One region of the Cupriavidus sp. 05N39 genome, then DNA from elsewhere that is predicted to be linked to it. Evidence: predicted binding sites of a transcription regulator. Region 1 holds the regulator's gene; each other region holds the start of a gene.
What was found. The regulator FNR, encoded in region 1, switches genes on or off when oxygen is low (the NO sensors DNR and NnrR bind a similar motif). The targets are predictions, from matches to a motif close to TTGATNNNNATCAA.
Positions count from the first base shown of each region.

Region 2: the regulator FNR is predicted to act here: its motif matches at 1,345-1,358, upstream of AC1DN0_RS22280 (DUF3149 domain-containing protein).
Region 3: the regulator FNR is predicted to act here: its motif matches at 1,243-1,256, upstream of AC1DN0_RS27380 (oxygen-binding di-iron domain-containing protein).

Region 1 is NZ_JBFTNE010000129.1:20-3,160, reverse strand. Features, by position in the region: gene scpB (SMC-Scp complex subunit ScpB) at 1-269, opposite strand, end outside; gene AC1DN0_RS36070 (sulfite exporter TauE/SafE family protein) at 856-1,614, opposite strand; gene fnr (fumarate/nitrate reduction transcriptional regulator Fnr) at 1,901-2,626, shown strand; gene AC1DN0_RS36060 (hypothetical protein) at 2,788-3,033, opposite strand.
Region 2 is NZ_JBFTNE010000047.1:23,977-28,166, reverse strand. Features, by position in the region: gene AC1DN0_RS22285 (helicase HerA-like C-terminal domain-containing protein) at 1-1,089, shown strand, start outside; gene AC1DN0_RS22280 (DUF3149 domain-containing protein) at 1,119-1,265, opposite strand; gene upp (uracil phosphoribosyltransferase) at 1,405-2,055, opposite strand; gene AC1DN0_RS22270 (Bug family tripartite tricarboxylate transporter substrate binding protein) at 2,168-3,130, opposite strand; gene AC1DN0_RS22265 (DMT family transporter) at 3,523-4,190, shown strand, end outside.
Region 3 is NZ_JBFTNE010000067.1:4,800-14,144, forward strand. Features, by position in the region: gene gstA (glutathione transferase GstA) at 1-389, shown strand, start outside; gene AC1DN0_RS27380 (oxygen-binding di-iron domain-containing protein) at 399-1,190, opposite strand; gene AC1DN0_RS27385 (glutathione peroxidase) at 1,370-2,008, opposite strand; gene AC1DN0_RS27390 (MDR family MFS transporter) at 2,109-3,599, opposite strand; gene AC1DN0_RS27395 (AraC family transcriptional regulator) at 4,084-5,100, opposite strand; gene AC1DN0_RS27400 (long-chain fatty acid--CoA ligase) at 5,175-6,890, opposite strand; gene AC1DN0_RS27405 (Bug family tripartite tricarboxylate transporter substrate binding protein) at 6,956-7,945, opposite strand; gene AC1DN0_RS27410 (beta-keto acid cleavage family enzyme) at 8,234-9,292, shown strand.

The sequences.
Region 1 (3,141 bases):
GCGCGGGAATATTTCGGCGGCTTTTCAGGATTCAGCCGGTCCAGGTATTCGCGCATGACGGGGCGGCTCTGAAAGCGCCAGCCGCTGGCCAGCGCCACGAGTTCCACGCCGCGCTGCTCCCAGTCGCGGCGCAACTCTTCCAGCAGCACCCGAATGGTGTCGGCACCGACGTCGTCGGCAAAAAGCCGGCGCAAGTCATTGACGCGCAAGGGTTCCTGCGCACAAATCAGCGCGGTCTCGAGGACGATCTTCGCCTCTTGGGTATTCATGTGATTGCGTGCAGCCTGTCTTTGCACCTGCGCCCCGGACAAACCCGGACGCACTGGAGATTGCGGGTTCAGCGGTTGGAATTGCCACCGCCATCTGACCGCGCAGCCAACCACAATGCTTGATGCATGCAGTCGTGCGCTTTCTTTTTTGCATCGGGTGCCGGACCTGCCCGGCAGGAGATCGCCCGGCCACCGGCTTTACCTGCCGGTCGACGGAGCCCTTGCGTCGCGCCTTCCCCCTGATGTGGCGGACCTGTCCGGCACGACGTCCGTCGCTCCGGGTGCAAGAAAAATACGGATATCGGGCCTGCTTGGCCTATTTCACCCCGCCCTGCCGTGGCTGGTCTTTTGAACCAAATAATCTTTTGAACCGGACGGCGGATTGGGAACGGTCCCTGGCGGTAATACGTGCTGGAGGGTTCCTGGCATGCATCCCCGAGTGCGAATGCTACCTGACGATGCCACGATGAAATACGCTGCGCGATATCGCTGTTCTTGCGATTGTATGGCATTCCCTGGCAAACCTGCAACCGATTCACACAGGCATCTGCCCGACAAAGTGCGTAATGCGCCATGAAGCGGCGTATCAGAAGACCAGACAGAAGCCGTGCGCGGCCAGCGTCTCTGGCAAAAGCAGCGCGCGCGCCACCCCGACGACACCAAAGGCAGCCACTGCCAAACCGGCAAGGGTACGTACCGCCGGGCGGCGCGACCACTGCCTGAGGTAGCCGGACAGGCCCGAGATAACCAACAGGTTTGGCAAAGTGCCCAGTCCGAACACGGCCATCACCAGCGCACCCGAAGGGGCGTTCCCGGCCAGCAGCGCCATCGCCAGGGCGCCATAGACCATGCCGCATGGTACCAGCCCCCAGGCCAGCCCCATGCCGTAGCGGCGCAGCAGCCGCCCCTGTGGCAGGCCCAAGGGCGCCAGGCGCACGCCCACGGCGGCAAGAAAACGGAGCAAACCGCCAGCGCCGCGCGCGGCAAACCGCTCCAGCCAGCCAGCCCCCACGGCGCGCCCACGCAACATCCATAATCCCGACATCACCAGCATCATGCTGCCGATTCCGAACAGCCAGCGCTGCAGCGGCAAGTACTGGGCCTTCCACACACCGGCGCCCAGGGTACCCAGCAAGGCGCCCAACAGCGCATACATGCTCAGCCGCCCGGCATGCATCACCAGGAGTTCGAGCAGCCAGTGGCCTGGCCGGCGCAGGATGGTGGCCGGCACACGGGCCGTGCCGCCTTGCTCGGCCGCAAGCGCAATGCCGCCACACATGGCCGCGCAATGCACACCACCTAGCAAAGCCAGGGTAAAAACGCTGAAGAGCACGCCTACGGTCAACTTCTCCTCCCAATCACATCGCCTGGCGCGGTAAAATGCGCCCTACGCGCCCCCGCGACTCCAAGAGGCGCTATCAACATGAAGCCCAGCGCCCGCGCACATCCGCGCAATCGCAAATCATGACGACGGGCACGGCAGGCGGCGCCACGCAGATGGCAGGCCCCGCCAGACCCGCGCCAGGCTAATGTGGATAGCGCTTCCAACCGACAGCTCTCAACGTCAAGCTTTCAACTCAATGCGCCTGCCACACGCGCTTGAGTGATTGCGCTAAACCGACAGGCCCCAATTGCTAACATCCATTCCCATTACCGAGATGTCGCCCCGCTGCTCCACTTGCTCGCTGGGACAGCTCTGCCTGCCCGTCGGCATGTCGCAGCAGGACCTCGAAAAAATGGATTCGCTGGTGCAGGAGCGCGTGCGCGTACGCAAGGGCGAGACCCTGTACCGCCTCGGCGATCCGCTCACCGCCGTCTATGCGATCCGCTTCGGCACGCTCAAAACCCACCTGACGATGGAAGATGGCCGCTCGCAGATCACGGGCTTCCACCTCCCCGGCGAAGTCGTCGGGCTCGACGGCCTTGGCGAAATGCAGCACGCGTCCGACGCCACCGCCCTTGAGGATACCGAAGTTTGCGTGGTGCGCTTCGGCGACCTCCAGTCGCTGTCCGGTGCGCTCCCGTCGTTGCAACATCAGTTCATGCGGCTGATGAGCAAGGAAATCTCGCAGGACCAGGTGATGCTGATCACGCTGGGCTCGATGCGCGCCGAAGAGCGGCTTGCCGCCTTCCTGATCAACCTTTCGGAGCGCCTTTCCGCGCGCGGCTATTCGGCCTCCGAGTTCGTGCTGCGCATGAGCCGCGAGGAGATCGGCAGCTACCTCGGGCTCAAGCTCGAAACCGTCAGCCGCCTGTTCTCCCGTTTTGCGGAAGCCGGGCTGATCCAGATCCGCCAGCGGCACGTCAAGCTGGTCGACATGACAGGCATCAAGCAGATCATCAACAAGTCCTGCTAGTCCGGCAGGCATCGACCGGCCGCGCGGAGTTTCCCGGCTCCCGCGGCATTGGCAGCCGCCTTGCCTTCCTTGCGTGGTGCCAATACCACGTCGCGCCGGCCTGGTCACGACACTCCTGCTCCGCCGCCCCCTGCCCCGCGGCGCGAAGACGCGCATCGCGCTCACTCCAGTTCGTCTGTCTCCGCCAGCCGCGTGGGCATGGTGTAAAGCGTCAGGCCGCTCGACAACGAACAAAGCACCCACGCGACCAGGAAGCCCACGGTGTAAACCGCCTCCCGCGACGCCTCGACCGGCTGTCCGAAGAAGCGCAGATCGCCGGGATCGACCATCGAAAACACCAGGGCGGTCGTCAGCCCGGCTACCAGGAAGCCGGGCCATAGCACCCACATCAGCCAGCGCAGTCTCATGGTCACCTCGCCTGCGCCGTGGCCGGCTCAGCCTGCCGCCCGATACCCGTCTTCTCGACCACCAACCCGTGCCGCGATACGCCATCGACAACGGGCGGGTCCGGGTGC
Region 2 (4,190 bases), on a different contig from region 1:
CTGCGCGCCATGCTGCAGTACGTGGGCGACAACGCCGGGCAGTTCACCACCGAATACGGCAATATCTCGGCAGCCTCGATCGGCGCCATCCAGCGCGGCCTGATGGCGCTGGAATCGCAAGGCGCCGATGCGTTCTTCGGCGAGCCCATGCTCAACCTGGATGATTTCATCCAGACCGAGAACGGGCAGGGCGTGGTGAATATCCTGGCCGCCGACAAGCTGCTGAATTCGCCCAAGCTCTACGCCACCTTCCTGTTGTGGCTGCTGTCGGAACTGTTCGAGAAGCTGCCCGAGGCCGGCGATCTCGACAAGCCCAAGCTGGTGTTCTTCTTCGACGAGGCGCACCTGCTGTTCAACGACGCGCCCAAGGGCCTGCTCGACAAGATCGAGCAGGTGGTGCGCCTGATCCGCTCCAAGGGCGTTGGCGTGTATTTCGTCACGCAGAATCCCGTCGATATTCCCGACACGGTGCTGGGGCAGCTCGGCAACCGCGTGCAGCATGCGCTGCGCGCCTTCACGCCGCGCGACCAGAAGGCTGTCAAGGTGGCGGCGACCACCATGCGCGCCAAGCCAGGCCTGGACCTGGAGAAGGCGATCGGGGAACTCGGCGTGGGCGAGGCGCTGGTGTCGCTGCTCGACGCCAAGGGCATTCCCGGCATGACGGAACGTGCCTGGATAATGGCGCCCGGCAGCCGGATCGGCCCCATCACCGATGACGAGCGCAAGCAGTTGCTGGCTGCGTCGCTGGTAGCCGGCACCTACGAGCAGGCGATCGATCGCGAGTCGGCCTACGAGAAACTCAAGGGCCGGGCGGTCGCGCCGGCGTCATCCCRGTCCACCGCCGGCAACGGCGCGCCAGCGCCCTCGGCAGGCCAGCCGGAGCAGGCACCCGCGCAGGGTGGCGGCTGGCTCGACCAGGCGGGCGAAATCTTTGGCGGGCTGACCAAGGGCACCGGCAAGACCGGGCGCGGCGATTCCATCCTGGAGTCGATGGCCAAGTCGGCGGCGCGCACGGTCGGCTCGCAAGTCGGGCGCGAGCTGATCCGCGGCGTGCTGGGCAGCCTGCTGGGTTCCGGCAAGAAGAAATAGGCGAAAGCCGGACGGCGCCGGCGGCCGGTTCAGCGGCGTTGCGCCGCCGCCTCGTCTTCCCGCATCTTGCGCAGGAACAGCCGGGTGAAGAACCACCCCATGCCGATGATGAAGCCAATGACGCCGAGGCTCATCAGCCCGGTGCCGGTGGTAAACAGGATCTTCAAGGCTGCCATCTGGGTCTCCCTGGTCAGGCACGGCACACCGGATCATGTGCCGTTGCCGCCAGTCTAGGCAGYCCCCTCGCCGCGCGGGTTGAGGCGGATCAAGCCGGGCGCAGAGAGCGCGCGGCCTGATCCGTTTTCAAGGGAACGCTCAGTTCTTGGTCCCGAACAGCCGGTCGCCGGCGTCGCCCAGGCCCGGAATGATGTAGGCGTGCTCGTCCAGATGGCTGTCCAGCGAGGCCACGAACAGCTTCACGCCTGGGTGTGCCTTCTGGAAGACTTCCACGCCTTCCGGCGCAGCCACCAGCGCGACGAAGGTGATCGCCTCGTCCGCGACGCCGCGGCGCTTCAGCACGTCGACCGCGTGCGCGGCGGAGTAGCCGGTGGCGACCATCGGATCGCACAGGATAAAGCTGCGGTCTTCCACATCGGGCAGGCGAACCAGGTATTCCACGGGGCGATGCTGGTCATCTCGGTAGACACCGATATGACCGATGCGCGCCGAAGGAATCAGCTCGACCAGGCCGTCGCTCATGCCCACGCCGGCGCGCAGCACCGGCACGATGGTGAGCTTCTTGCCGGCAATCACGGGTGCATCCAGTTCGACCAGCGGCGTCTCGATGTGACGCGTGGTGAGCGGCAGGTTGCGCGTGATTTCATAGCCCATCAGCAGCGTGATCTCCCGCAGCAGTTCGCGGAATGTGCGCGTGGACGTGTCCTTGTCGCYCATATGGGAGAGCTTGTGCTGGATCAGCGGGTGATCGAGGATGTACAGCTTGGGGAAACGCGGATCTTGCTTCATGGCGGGTAGGCGGCTGGAGTGGGCGCGAAGGCCCGGTGCAGCCGGATTGTAATGGATGCGCAGCCGCGCGCCCCCGGCAGTGTCCCGGCCGGCAGCGCGCGGGGCCCGCCGCTCAATCCACCGAGATGCTGGCGCTCTTGGCGACCTTGCCGAATTTCTCGTACTCGGACAGCGTCAGCGACTGCAGTTCCGCCGCGCTCGAGCCCTTCGGGTTGAAGCCCGCCTGGACCAGCTTGTCCTTGACGTCCGCATTGCCCAGCGCCTCGACGAAGGCGGCATTGAGCGCCTGCACCACCGGCGCGGGCATGCCGGCGGGCCCGTACACGCCGAACCACGGCTCGACAGCGTAGCCAGCCAGGCCGGCCTCGGCCAGCGTCGGCACATTCGGCAGGGCGGGCGAGCGGCTCTTGCCGGCCACGGCCAGCGCGCGCAGCTTGCCGCCCTGGATGTGCGGCAGCGAGGCGGGCAGGTTGTCGAACATTACCTGCACATGGCCGCCCAGCATATCGTTGATGGCCGGGCTGCTGCCTTTGTATGGCACATGGGTAAGGCCCGCCTGCGTCATCTGCGAGAACATCGCGCCGGCCAGGTGCATCGACGTGCCGGTTCCCGCGGTCGCGTAGGTCAGGCCGGGGTGCGCCTTGGCATAGCTGACCAGTTCCGACACGGTTTTCACCGGCAGGCTGTTGCTGACTTCCAGCACGATGGTCGAGGTGCCGAGCAGGCTCACCGCGGTGAAGTCCTTGCGCGGATCGAATGGCACGTGCTTGTAGATATGCGGGTTGAGCGCATTGGTCGAGATCGCGCCGAAGCCGATGGTGTAGCCGTCCGGCGCGGCCTTGGCGACCGCCTCCATGCCGATATTGCCGCCCGCTCCGGGGCGGTTTTCCACCACCACCGGCTGGCCGAGCTTCTCGGCTACTTTCTGGCCGACGGTGCGCGCGACCAGGTCGGTGGTGCCGCCTGCGGCATAGGGCACGATAAAGCGGATCGGCTTGGCGGGGAAATCCGCGGCGCTGGCGGCGCCGGGCAACCAGCCGGCCGCGAGCGCGGCCGCCGCGGCCACGGCGGCCATCAGCGGGCGGGCGCCATGCTGGCCGGTCCGCGGCGCGCGACGATTGCCGCGGAAGGCGAAGCGAGGGGACACTAGGGAAAGGGGTGCTGCCGTCATGAGTGAATGCTCCTGGTTCTTCTTATTGGGCACGTGTCGCACGCGCCGAGCGGCGAGCTTACGGCAGTTTCAGGATGCCTGCCAGCGGCGCCGTCGCCGCCATCCGGTCGAAACCGGAGCCAGGCAGGAGAGGGTGCGTTGCATGGGGGATTCCTCAAGGAAGGTGACATCGCCCAGCGGCCGCACGCAGGGCAATGGGCGCCGGATGCAGTTGACTCTTTTCGAATACAATGGCTCGCGTCTTCAGCGGTCCGCCTTGCCCTCGGCGGCGCGCGGCCCTTCTATCCGGCTTTCCCGTGTCAGCATCCCAGCTCTCCAGCACCAGCAGCGTGTCTCCCGCCCAGCCGGCATCGCAGCGCGCCGGCCTTGCCGTGGCCGCCGTCGGCGCCATCCTCTTCTCCGGCAAGGCGATCGTCGCCAAGCTGATGTACCGCTACGACGTCGACGCGGTCATGGTCATCAGCCTGCGCATGCTGTTCGCCGTGCCGCTGTTCATGGCCATCGGCTGGTGGCAGTCGCGCCGGCTGCCGGCGCTGTCCTGGGCCGACCGTGGCCGCATCGTCTTCCTTGGCATCATCGGCTACTACCTGTCGAGCTTCCTCGACTTCCTCGGGCTGCAGTACATCACCGCAGGGCTGGAACGGCTGATCCTGTTCCTGACGCCATCCTTCGTGCTGCTGGCCAGCGCGGTGCTGTTCAAACGCAGCATCAGCACCCGGCAATGGCTGTCCTTGCTGCTTGCCTATATAGGCATCGTGCTGGTTTTCGCGCATGATCTCGACGTGAGCGGCAGCGGCGTGTGGCTCGGTGCCGCGCTGGTGCTGGGCAGCGCACTCACCTATGGCATTTACCTGATTGCCTCGGGCGAACTGGTGCAGCGTATCGGGTCGCTGCGGCTCGTGGCCTATGCGATGTGCGTTTCCACCGCCTGCTGCGTGGTGCAATACCTGGTGCTGGGACGTCC
Region 3 (9,345 bases), on a different contig from region 1:
TCGCTCCGGCCAGGGCGCTGCTGCCGGCCGCCGGCACCAGGGAGCGCCTGGAAGCGGTGGGCTGGCTGACGCTGGTCTCCACCGAGCTGCACAAGGTCTTCAGCCCGTGGCTGTGGCACAAGGAAACCGCCGAGAGCACGCGCGAGGCATGCATGGCCAAGGTGGCCACGCGCTTCGCCGAACTCGACAAGCACCTGGCCACCCGCGATTTCCTGGCCGGCAGGCAGTTCACCGTGGCCGACGCCTACTGCTTCGCCATCGTCAACTGGGCCAATATCCTCCACATGCCGCTCAACCCCTATCCCGCGCTGCAGTCCTACCTGTCGCGCGTGGCGGCGCGCCCCAAGGTGCATGAGGCGCTGGTGGCCGAAGGGCTGGCGCGCGACTGATGGCGCGGATCAGGCTGCCGCGGCGGCGAAGGGCGGCAGCCTGTAATTGTCCTGGCTCAGCAGGTCCAGCCCGCACTCGAGCGTCGACACCCAGTCGATGAACTGCGCCACCATGGCCTTGCCGCGAAATGACGGACCGTGCTGCGGCACGATCCACTCGATATCCAGTTCGCGCGCCATATTGGCCCACAGCCGGCAGGCGCGGTTGCCGCTCATATAGCGCTGGTGGAACGGCAGCATGGCGTGCGTGTGGGCGGCAAAATCCTCCACCACCGTGCCCGCCTCCCGCGCGCTGGTCATGGCCGCGCCAAGGTCGCCGGAGAACAGGATCTTGCTGACCGGATCGTAGAACTGGAAGTTGCCTTCCGAGTGCAGGAAATGCGCCGGCACCGCCAGCAGCGTGCAGTTGCCCAGCGGCACCGGCATGCCGGCGTCGGGGATGGTGACGATGCGCCCTTCCGTCTTGCCGGCCTGGCAGAAATGCGGCAGGAAGCGCGCCCACACGCGCGAGATCAGGATGCGGCTGCCGGAGGCGGTAAGCCAGCGCCCGAGCGAGGCGACGATATCCGGATCGGCATGCGAGGCCAGCACGTAGTCGAGCTGCTTGGGCGGAAAGTAGCGGCTGATGGCAAGGTACAACTCGCCGTAGGTCATGTGCCCGCCGGGATCGATCAGCGCGCCGTGGCCGTGATCGACGATCAGGAACTGGTTGGTCTGCACCACCTCGCCGTGCTCTTCCTCGACCAGGTCGGAAAACAGCAGGCACGTATGCCCGCCGGCGTCGTATAGCGTGATGGCCATCGTCTGTCTCTCCCCAAAGCGGCGAAAGTAGCGATGGCGGCGCTTGCGCGGCTTGACGCCGGTCAATTAGTGGTCGAATCGGTCCCCGATGCAGCGGGTCCGGTCACGCCGGAGGGCGGAGAGGCGCGCCGTTCCCGTACCCGCGCCTGCGGGCACCGCTCTGGAACGGCGCCGATTGCCTAGCGCGCGCCGTCCAGCAGTTGCTCGATCTTGCCGACGAACTGCCGGTCGTCCGGCTTGGTCATGCTGTTATAGCTGCCCACCACCTGGCCATTGCGGTCGATCACATACTTGTAGAAATTCCACTTCGGCGTGGTGCCTGACTGCCTGGCCAGCAGCGCGTACATGGGGTTGGCATCGCTGCCGCGCACATGCGACTTGCCGAGCATCGGGAATTTCACGCCGTAGGTGTTGTAGCAAAAGTCCGCGATCTCTTTGGAAGACCCGGGCTCCTGCGAGAAATCGTTCGAGGGGAAACCCAGCACCACCAGCCCGCGTTCGCGGTACTTGGCGTACAGCGCCTCCAGCCCTTCGTACTGCGGGGTGAAGCCGCAGTAGCTGGCGGTGTTGACCACCACCACGACCTTGCCGGCGTACTGGCAGAGGTCCTGCGGTGCCTCGTCCTGCAAGCGGGGGAACTTGAAGTTCAGCGATGCCGGGCAGGCGCCGGCCGGTTTCGCCGCGCCGGCGGCCGGGGCATCCGCGGCCCGCGCGAGACGCGGCGTGGCGACGACAGCTGCGGCGCCGGCCAGGATCAACGCGCCAGTCAAGGCGGTACGTTGCAAGGCGCGTGAGCGTTGAACGGGAAGACGGCGCATGAACGGGACTCCAGAAGTGGTCTGTCCGTAGTCTACGCCGTTGGCCGCCGGTTGGATGCGGGCGTTGTGCCGGACGCGGCCCGTGCCGCCTCCCGCCCGCTTACTCCATCGCCAGCGTGGCCGCGTGCTCGGTCACGCTGCTGCGCAGTTCCACGTCCGGCATGCGGCGCACGATCGCCAGCGCCAGCAGGGCGGCGACGGCGCCCACGGCGAAGATCAGCTGGAAGCCCGACTCCACGCCGCCCGTCAGCACGTCCCGCACCGCGGGCGAAAGATGGGCCAGCGCCTCGCTGCCGTGGCGCAGCGCGCCCAGGTCCAGGACCTGGCTCACGCCGGAAGCCTGCAGCGCATTGCGGAACTCCAGCGTCAGCAAGGTGCCGGCCAGCGCACCGCCAAAGGCGCTGCCGAGCGAACGCAGCACCAGCAGCGCGCCGGTGCCGGCGCCGGTATCGCGGCGCTCCAGCACGTTCTGCACCGTCATCAGGGTGCCCACCATCGCCATGCCCAGCCCCACGCCGGCCACCGTCATCGCCAGCAGCACCAGCACCAGCGGCGTGCCGGGCGATACCGCCACCAGCGCCAGCAGGCCAAGCGCCGCCGCGATGAAACCGCCGGTGAGGATGCCGCGCATCCGCCCCAGGCGCGGCGCCAGCCCGGCCACGATAAAGTTGCCCGCCACCGTGGACAGCAGGAACGGCACCACCAGCAGGCCGGATTCCGAAGCATCGGCGCCGCGCACCAGCTGGAAATGCAGCGGCAAGGCGAAGATGCACAGGAAGATATTCAGCGCCGCCATCGCGGACGCCGCCACGCCCAGCACATAGGCGCGGTTGCGGAACAGCCGCGGCGGCAACATCGGATCCGCCGCGCGGCGCTCCTGCCAGACCAGCGCGGCCGTTGCCGCCACTGCCAGCAGGGCCAGGCCGGCGATCTCCGGCGACAGCCAGGCATAGACATCGCCGCCCCAGCTCATCGCCAGCAGGAAGGCCACGATGGAAACGGTCAGCAGCAACGCGCCGCCCCAGTCCACCCGCGCGGCGCCGCCGCGCGCCTGCAACTGGCTCAGGCCGCGATGGCACATGAACATCGCCAGCAGTCCCAGCGGCACATTGATCCAGAACAGCCAGCGCCACGAGAGATGATCCGAAGTCCAGCCGCCGACCAGCGGACCGGCGATGGAAGCCACCGCCCACACCGTAGCCAGGTAGCCCTGGTAACGCCCGCGCTGGCGCGGCGCCACCACATCGGCAATGGCCGCCTGCGCCAGCGACATCAGGCCCCCGCCGCCAATGCCCTGCAGCGCGCGGAACAGGATCAACTGCTCCAGCGAGGCCGCCATCGCGCACGCCACCGAAGCCAGGATGAACAGCGCGATCGCCAGCATCAGCAGCCGCCGCCGGCCGTACGTGTCGGACAACTTGCCGTACAGCGGCGTGGAAACCGTGGAAGTGATCAGGTAGGCCGTCACGATCCACGACAGGTGGCCAAAGCCGTTCAGGTCGTTGGCAATCGCCGGCACGGCCGGGATCACCACGGTCTGGTCCAGTGCCGCCAGCAGGATGCACAGGACGATCCCGCCGATCACGCGCATGATGGCCTGGTGGCTCAGGGTAGGGGTAGGGACAGGAGTGGCAACGGAGGAAGAAGGCGAAGCGGAAACAGACATCGAAAGGCAGCCGGCACGTAAGCATGAGTAGCCAGCGTTGCGCCCAACGGCAAACAAGTCACACTCTTTGTCCGCTTACAGCGTGGAACATGGCCACAAGATTGAATTCAGCTGATTGAACGCGTACCCAGTGCTGCGCGACGGAGGTGCTGCCGGTAGCAGCAGAGGCCACATGGGCGGCTCGGGAAGGGCCAATTCAGTGAACGCATAATTATATGCGGAGACTGAATATCGAGTGCGGGGCTAAGTTGGTTTGTGATGCGGCGTGGCGTGAGCGTCTTGCCGGATCATGGGTGCTTTTTTCCCGTTCTCCCCGCTATCGGACAGGAAATTGGCGAGAAGCCGCATGCGGAAAGGCGCTGGCATTTTTTTGCCGTACCCGTTCCAGCATAAGCGGCGCCTGCGGTGGTCACGCCCCGGCAGCCACCCGCTTGCGCCAGTCCGAGACGCTGCAGCCAAAGGCGGCGTGGAACCAGTGACTGAAACTGCTCTGCGCGGAAAAGCCCAGCAGCCCGGCGACCTCGCCGATCGGCAGGTCGCTCTCTTGCAGGTGGCGCATCACCAGTTCCGAGCGCACCTGCTTGAGCAGGACTGAGAATGTCAGCCCTTCCGCGCTGAGGTAGCGGTGCAGCGTGCGGCGATCGACGCGCAGAAGATGCGCCACCTGCTGGGTAGTGCAGCGTCCTCCCGGGAGCAAGGCCAGGATCAGCTCCCGGCACGATTCGCGGACGCCTTCATCGCGGTGCCGCAGCGCCGCCTCCAGGTAGTCCCGCGCGAAGCGCGCGGCGCCCGGATTGTCGGGCGTGCGCGGCATCTGCAGATCGGCCGCCGCGCAGACCAGGCCGTTGAATGGCTGATTGAACATCGGGCTGCGCCCGAAGAAGGCGCGGTGCGCCGACGCATCGACCGGCGGGCGATGCGTGAAGCAAACCTCCAGCGGCCGCCACTTGGGACCGATCAGCTCGCGCAGAATGCGGAATTTCACGCCGACCGCCAGTTCCATCGCCTGCCGCGTGGCCAGTCCGGGGCTGGGCAGAAGCTCTTCACGAATGATGACGGACTGGCCGGCGTCCTCGATACGCGTGATCAGCGTAGCGCTAAGCAGTTTCAGGTAGCGGCACAAGGTGTCGAGCGCCTGCCGCGGGGTCGGCTCTTCCTTCAGCACCAGGCTGATGGGCCCCAGGTTGGAGAAGGTGCGCCGCGCCGCCAGGCGCAGGGCAAGGTCTTCCACGCCGGTGGCGCGCGCGGTGACTTCGAGCAATTCGCGCACGGCGTGGCTGGGGATTGGCGTCTCGGGATTTTCGAGCAGCCGCGCCGACAGCCCCACCCCTCGCAGGAAGGCGTGGGGATCGCGCCCGAGCGACTCCACCAGCTCGATGTAGCCGTTCAGGCTGGCACTGCGAATCAGTTTACCGACGTGTTGCATAGGTTCCGCCAATGCCTCGGCGCACCCCGACGATGCGCCGCACCTGCTGCACTTGCTGCGCATTGCTCGTTGCGTTATGACTTTCCACTGGCCGCGCTACGGCTTTTTTCCAGCTCCTGCAGCTGTCGCCACATCACTTTGCCCGTGCTGGACCTGGGCAGCGCATCGACGAATTCCACCACGCGTGGATACTTGTAGGCTGCCATGTTTTTCCTGGCCCAATCGATGATCTCTTCCGGCGTCGTGTCCTTCGCGGTGGATTTGAGCACCACCAGGGCTTTTACTGTCTCCCCGCGATAGGCGTCATGGGTGCCGATGATGCAGGCATCCTGTACAGCGGGGTGCTTGTATAACAGGTTCTCGACTTCCGAGGGCCATACCTTGAAGCCGGACACGTTGATCATCCGCTTGAGGCGATCCGTGATGAAGTAGTACCCATCCCCATCCACGGTGCCCAGATCGCCGGTCCGGAAGTAGGTTCGTCCTTCCAGTTCGATGAAGGCATCCCGTGTAGCGTCGGGCTTTCCCCAATAGCCCTTGAACACCTGCGGTCCGCTGACGATGATCTCGCCGACTTCGCCGACCGGCAATACCTTGAGCGTCGTCGGGTCGATTACGCGGGCTTCCGTATTGAAGGTCGGCAAACCGAGACATTGCTGTTTGGGCCGATGGCTCGGATTGTTGTGTGTTGCGGCCATTGTTTCCGACAGCCCGTATCCTTCCAGGTAACTGAGCCCGAACTGTTGTTTCAGACGTTCTGCGACCGCTTGCGGCATGGCCGCGCCTCCGCCCCCAACGTGGCGCAGGGTTGTGAGATTGAATTGCTCGAGATTCGCGCTTGCAAGGAGATCGATCACCATGGTTGGATTGCCCATCCAGTGGGTAACGCCATGCTGCGAGATAAGCCGGCCCGCGGCCTCGCGATCCCAGCGTGGCAGCATCACGATAGTAGCCCCGCAATAGATCGGTGCGTTCATGCCATGCTGCATGCCGCTCACGTGAAACAATGGCAATACCGAAAGGACGACCGATCCGGCCTCGCATGCCGACCAGATGCCATTGCCGATCGCGTTATGCATGACGGATCGATGCGTATGGATGCACCCTTTGGGCGCGCCCGTGGTGCCAGAGGTATAGGGCATGACAGCCATGTCGCCGGCTTCGGCGTCATCTCGTGCGGGGACGCAGCCCGCTGCGAGCGCGTCAGACCAAAGCGACACCTTGCCGGCAGCCCACGCAGGCTGTTCGTACTGCGCCGTCATCCACGCCGGCAGCGAAGGCTCGGGGGCTGCATCGGCAGCAAGCAGGTCCGCCGCATAGCGGGTCATCAGCACGCATTGAATTTGGCCAGCCGACAGCAGGTCCGCGCTAATCCCTGTATCGAAGGCGTCCGCGGCGCACACGACCACCCGGGCCGCGCTATCCGTAGCGTAATGACGGAATTCGTCGGCCTTGTTCATTGGGTTGACCGGCACGACAACCGCTCCGGCACGCAGGATGGCGTAGTAGGCGACGATGAACTGCGGGCAGTTCTGCATATACAGCAACACCCGGTCGCCTTTCCTGACGCCGGCTTCGTGCTGAAGCCATCCCGCAATGGCCATCGCTTGCGCATGCAGATCGCGAAAGCTCACCGCATGGCCATGGCAATGGATTGCGGTCTTGCCGGGAAAACGCCGCGTGGTGACTTCCAGGTTGTACCAGATGGACGTTTCCGGCGACACAATCCCGTCCGACCCCTTACCGGAATTTACGTGCGCCGGTGGAAAATCCGGCCTTGCGTGCAACATCGCTTACTCCCCCTCTTTCTTGACACTCTGCTTGAGCCCCCGCCAGCGCTGCCGCGTCTGGATCTTCATTCGGGCTTGAAGTTGATCGAGCGCAATAGCTTGCCCTGCCGTTCGTAGGATTCGCGCACGTCTACGGAAAGCTCTTCGCTGGTAGCCGGTGAACCGACTTCCATGCCAAGGTCTTCGATCTTCTGCCGGATCTCGCGCGATTGCATCGCCTTGAGCGTGGCGTCGCGCATCTTGGCCACCGCGGCTGGCGGTACGCCCGGCGCCGACCAGAGCGCCATCCAGCTGACCTCCTTGAGGTCGGGAAATCCCAGTTCGGCGAAGGTCGGAAGATCAGGCAGCGCGGGGATCCGCTTGGGGTAGGCAATGGCAAATGCCCTGAGCTTTCCTGACTTGATGAACGGAAGCGAAGTTGCCGGACCGTCGAACATGAGCGGAACGTGCCCCCCCATCACGTCTTGCAGCGCAGGCGGCGACCCCTTGTAGCTCACGGTGCCCGTCGTCAGTCCGGCAAGGCGATTGAATTGCACGCCGATGGTCTGGCCACGCAGGCCGACACCGAAATTCGCATAGTCGACCCTACCCGGATTCGCTTTGACATACGTGATCAGTTCCCCGAGGTTTTTCGCGGGCAGGCCGGGATGGCCGATGAGCACGAGACCCTGCCGGGTAAGCTGCGCAATCGGAACAATGTCCTTGAACGGATCGTAAGACACATGCATGGCGTGGGGCACTTCCGAGGCAATGCCCTTTTGAATCAGCAGGAATGTGTATCCGTCCCGTGGCGCCGACAGCAGGCCGTGGACGCCGATGGTTCCCGCCGCGCCGGCTTTGTTGTCGACGATCACGGTCTGTCCAAGCGGGCTTTGCAGCGCATTCGCGAAGAGGCGCGCCACGATATCGGCCGTGCCGCCCGGCGGTGCGGCAACGATGATCCGCACAGGCTTGGCCGGCCACTCGGCGGCATTCGCCGCTGGCGCGGTCGACAGCAGTGGGACGACTGCAATCGCGAGCGCCAGCGTCTGGCGTGCAATCAGGGGGATGCGCATGTCTCGCTCCAGTTGTGTTGGTAGAGTCTCTTGGCTCCTGGGCCAACCGGCATGCTTCGATGCTGCGGCCCGGCTCTGATATGGCCTTCGGGCAAATTCTAGTGGGCTCGCTCATCCGGGCGCTTTGCATCGCACGACAGAATCTTGCGGATCGCGACAACCGGTGTGCCGGCTGGCCCTTGTCCCAAGTAAGCAATTGAATGTCCCGGATTAGCAAGCGGGAATGGCTTGTGCCCAAGATACTCAGGGGACCAAACCGATAGCAGCCCTTCCCCCTGGAGAACCACCATGAATTTCCTCGACGGCCACTTCTTCCCCGAAAACCAGCAGCCCCTGATCATCACGGCCGCGCCCTATGCACCCGGCTGGTTGCCTGACGACTTTCCCGAGGACATCCCGGTCACGATGGAAGACCAGATCCAGAAGGCGGTGGACTGCTACAACGCCGGTGCCACGGTGCTGCACCTGCACGTGCGTGAACTCGATGGCCGGGGCAGCAAGCGCTTGTCCAAGTTCAACGAACTGATCGCCGGCGTGCGCAAGGCGGTGCCCGAGATGATCATCCAGGTCGGCGGTTCCATCTCCTTCGCCCCCGAGAACGATGGCCAGGCCGCCAAGTGGCTGTCTGACGATACCCGCCACATGCTGGCCGACCTGGAGCCCACGCCGGACCAGGTCACGGTGACCGTCAACACCTCGCAAATGAACGTCACCGATCAGGCCGAGGATGCGGATTTCGCGGGCACCTCGCGCGCGAACCCTGCCATCTTCGGCGCCTACAAGGAAATGACAGTGCCTGCGCAGCCAGGATGGGTGGAGGAGCACGTCCGCCGCCTGACGGCCAAGGGCATCCAGAGTGCATTCCAGTGCTACAACCTCAACAGCTTCGAGTCGGTGGAGCGATTGATGCGCCGCGGCTTCTACAAGGGCCCGCTGGTCATGAACTGGGTGGCCATCGCCGGCGGCATGGATACGCCCAATGTCTACAGCCTCGGCAACTTCATGCGCGCGGTGCCCGATGGCGCGGTCGTCACGGTGGAAAGCAACGTGCGCAACGTGCTGCCGGTCAACATGATGGGAATTGCCATGGGCTTGCACGTGCGCTGCGGCACCGAGGACTGCCTGTGGAACCAGTCGCGCACGGAGAAAATCAGCACCGTGAAGCAGATCGAGCAACTGGTGCGCATCTCGCGCGAGTTCGGCCGCGAGATCGCCACCGCGAAGCAGGCGCGCGAGATCTCCAGGATCGGTGTTTTCTACGACACGGTGGAGGAATCCCTGCAGGAGAACGGTTTCGCGCCAAATCGCAACGGCGGCAACCAGGGCTTCCTGCGCAAGACGTTCTGAGCGCGGGTCCGGGCGACGGGCCAACTACTAAGATATAGCAGGCTTGACACGGC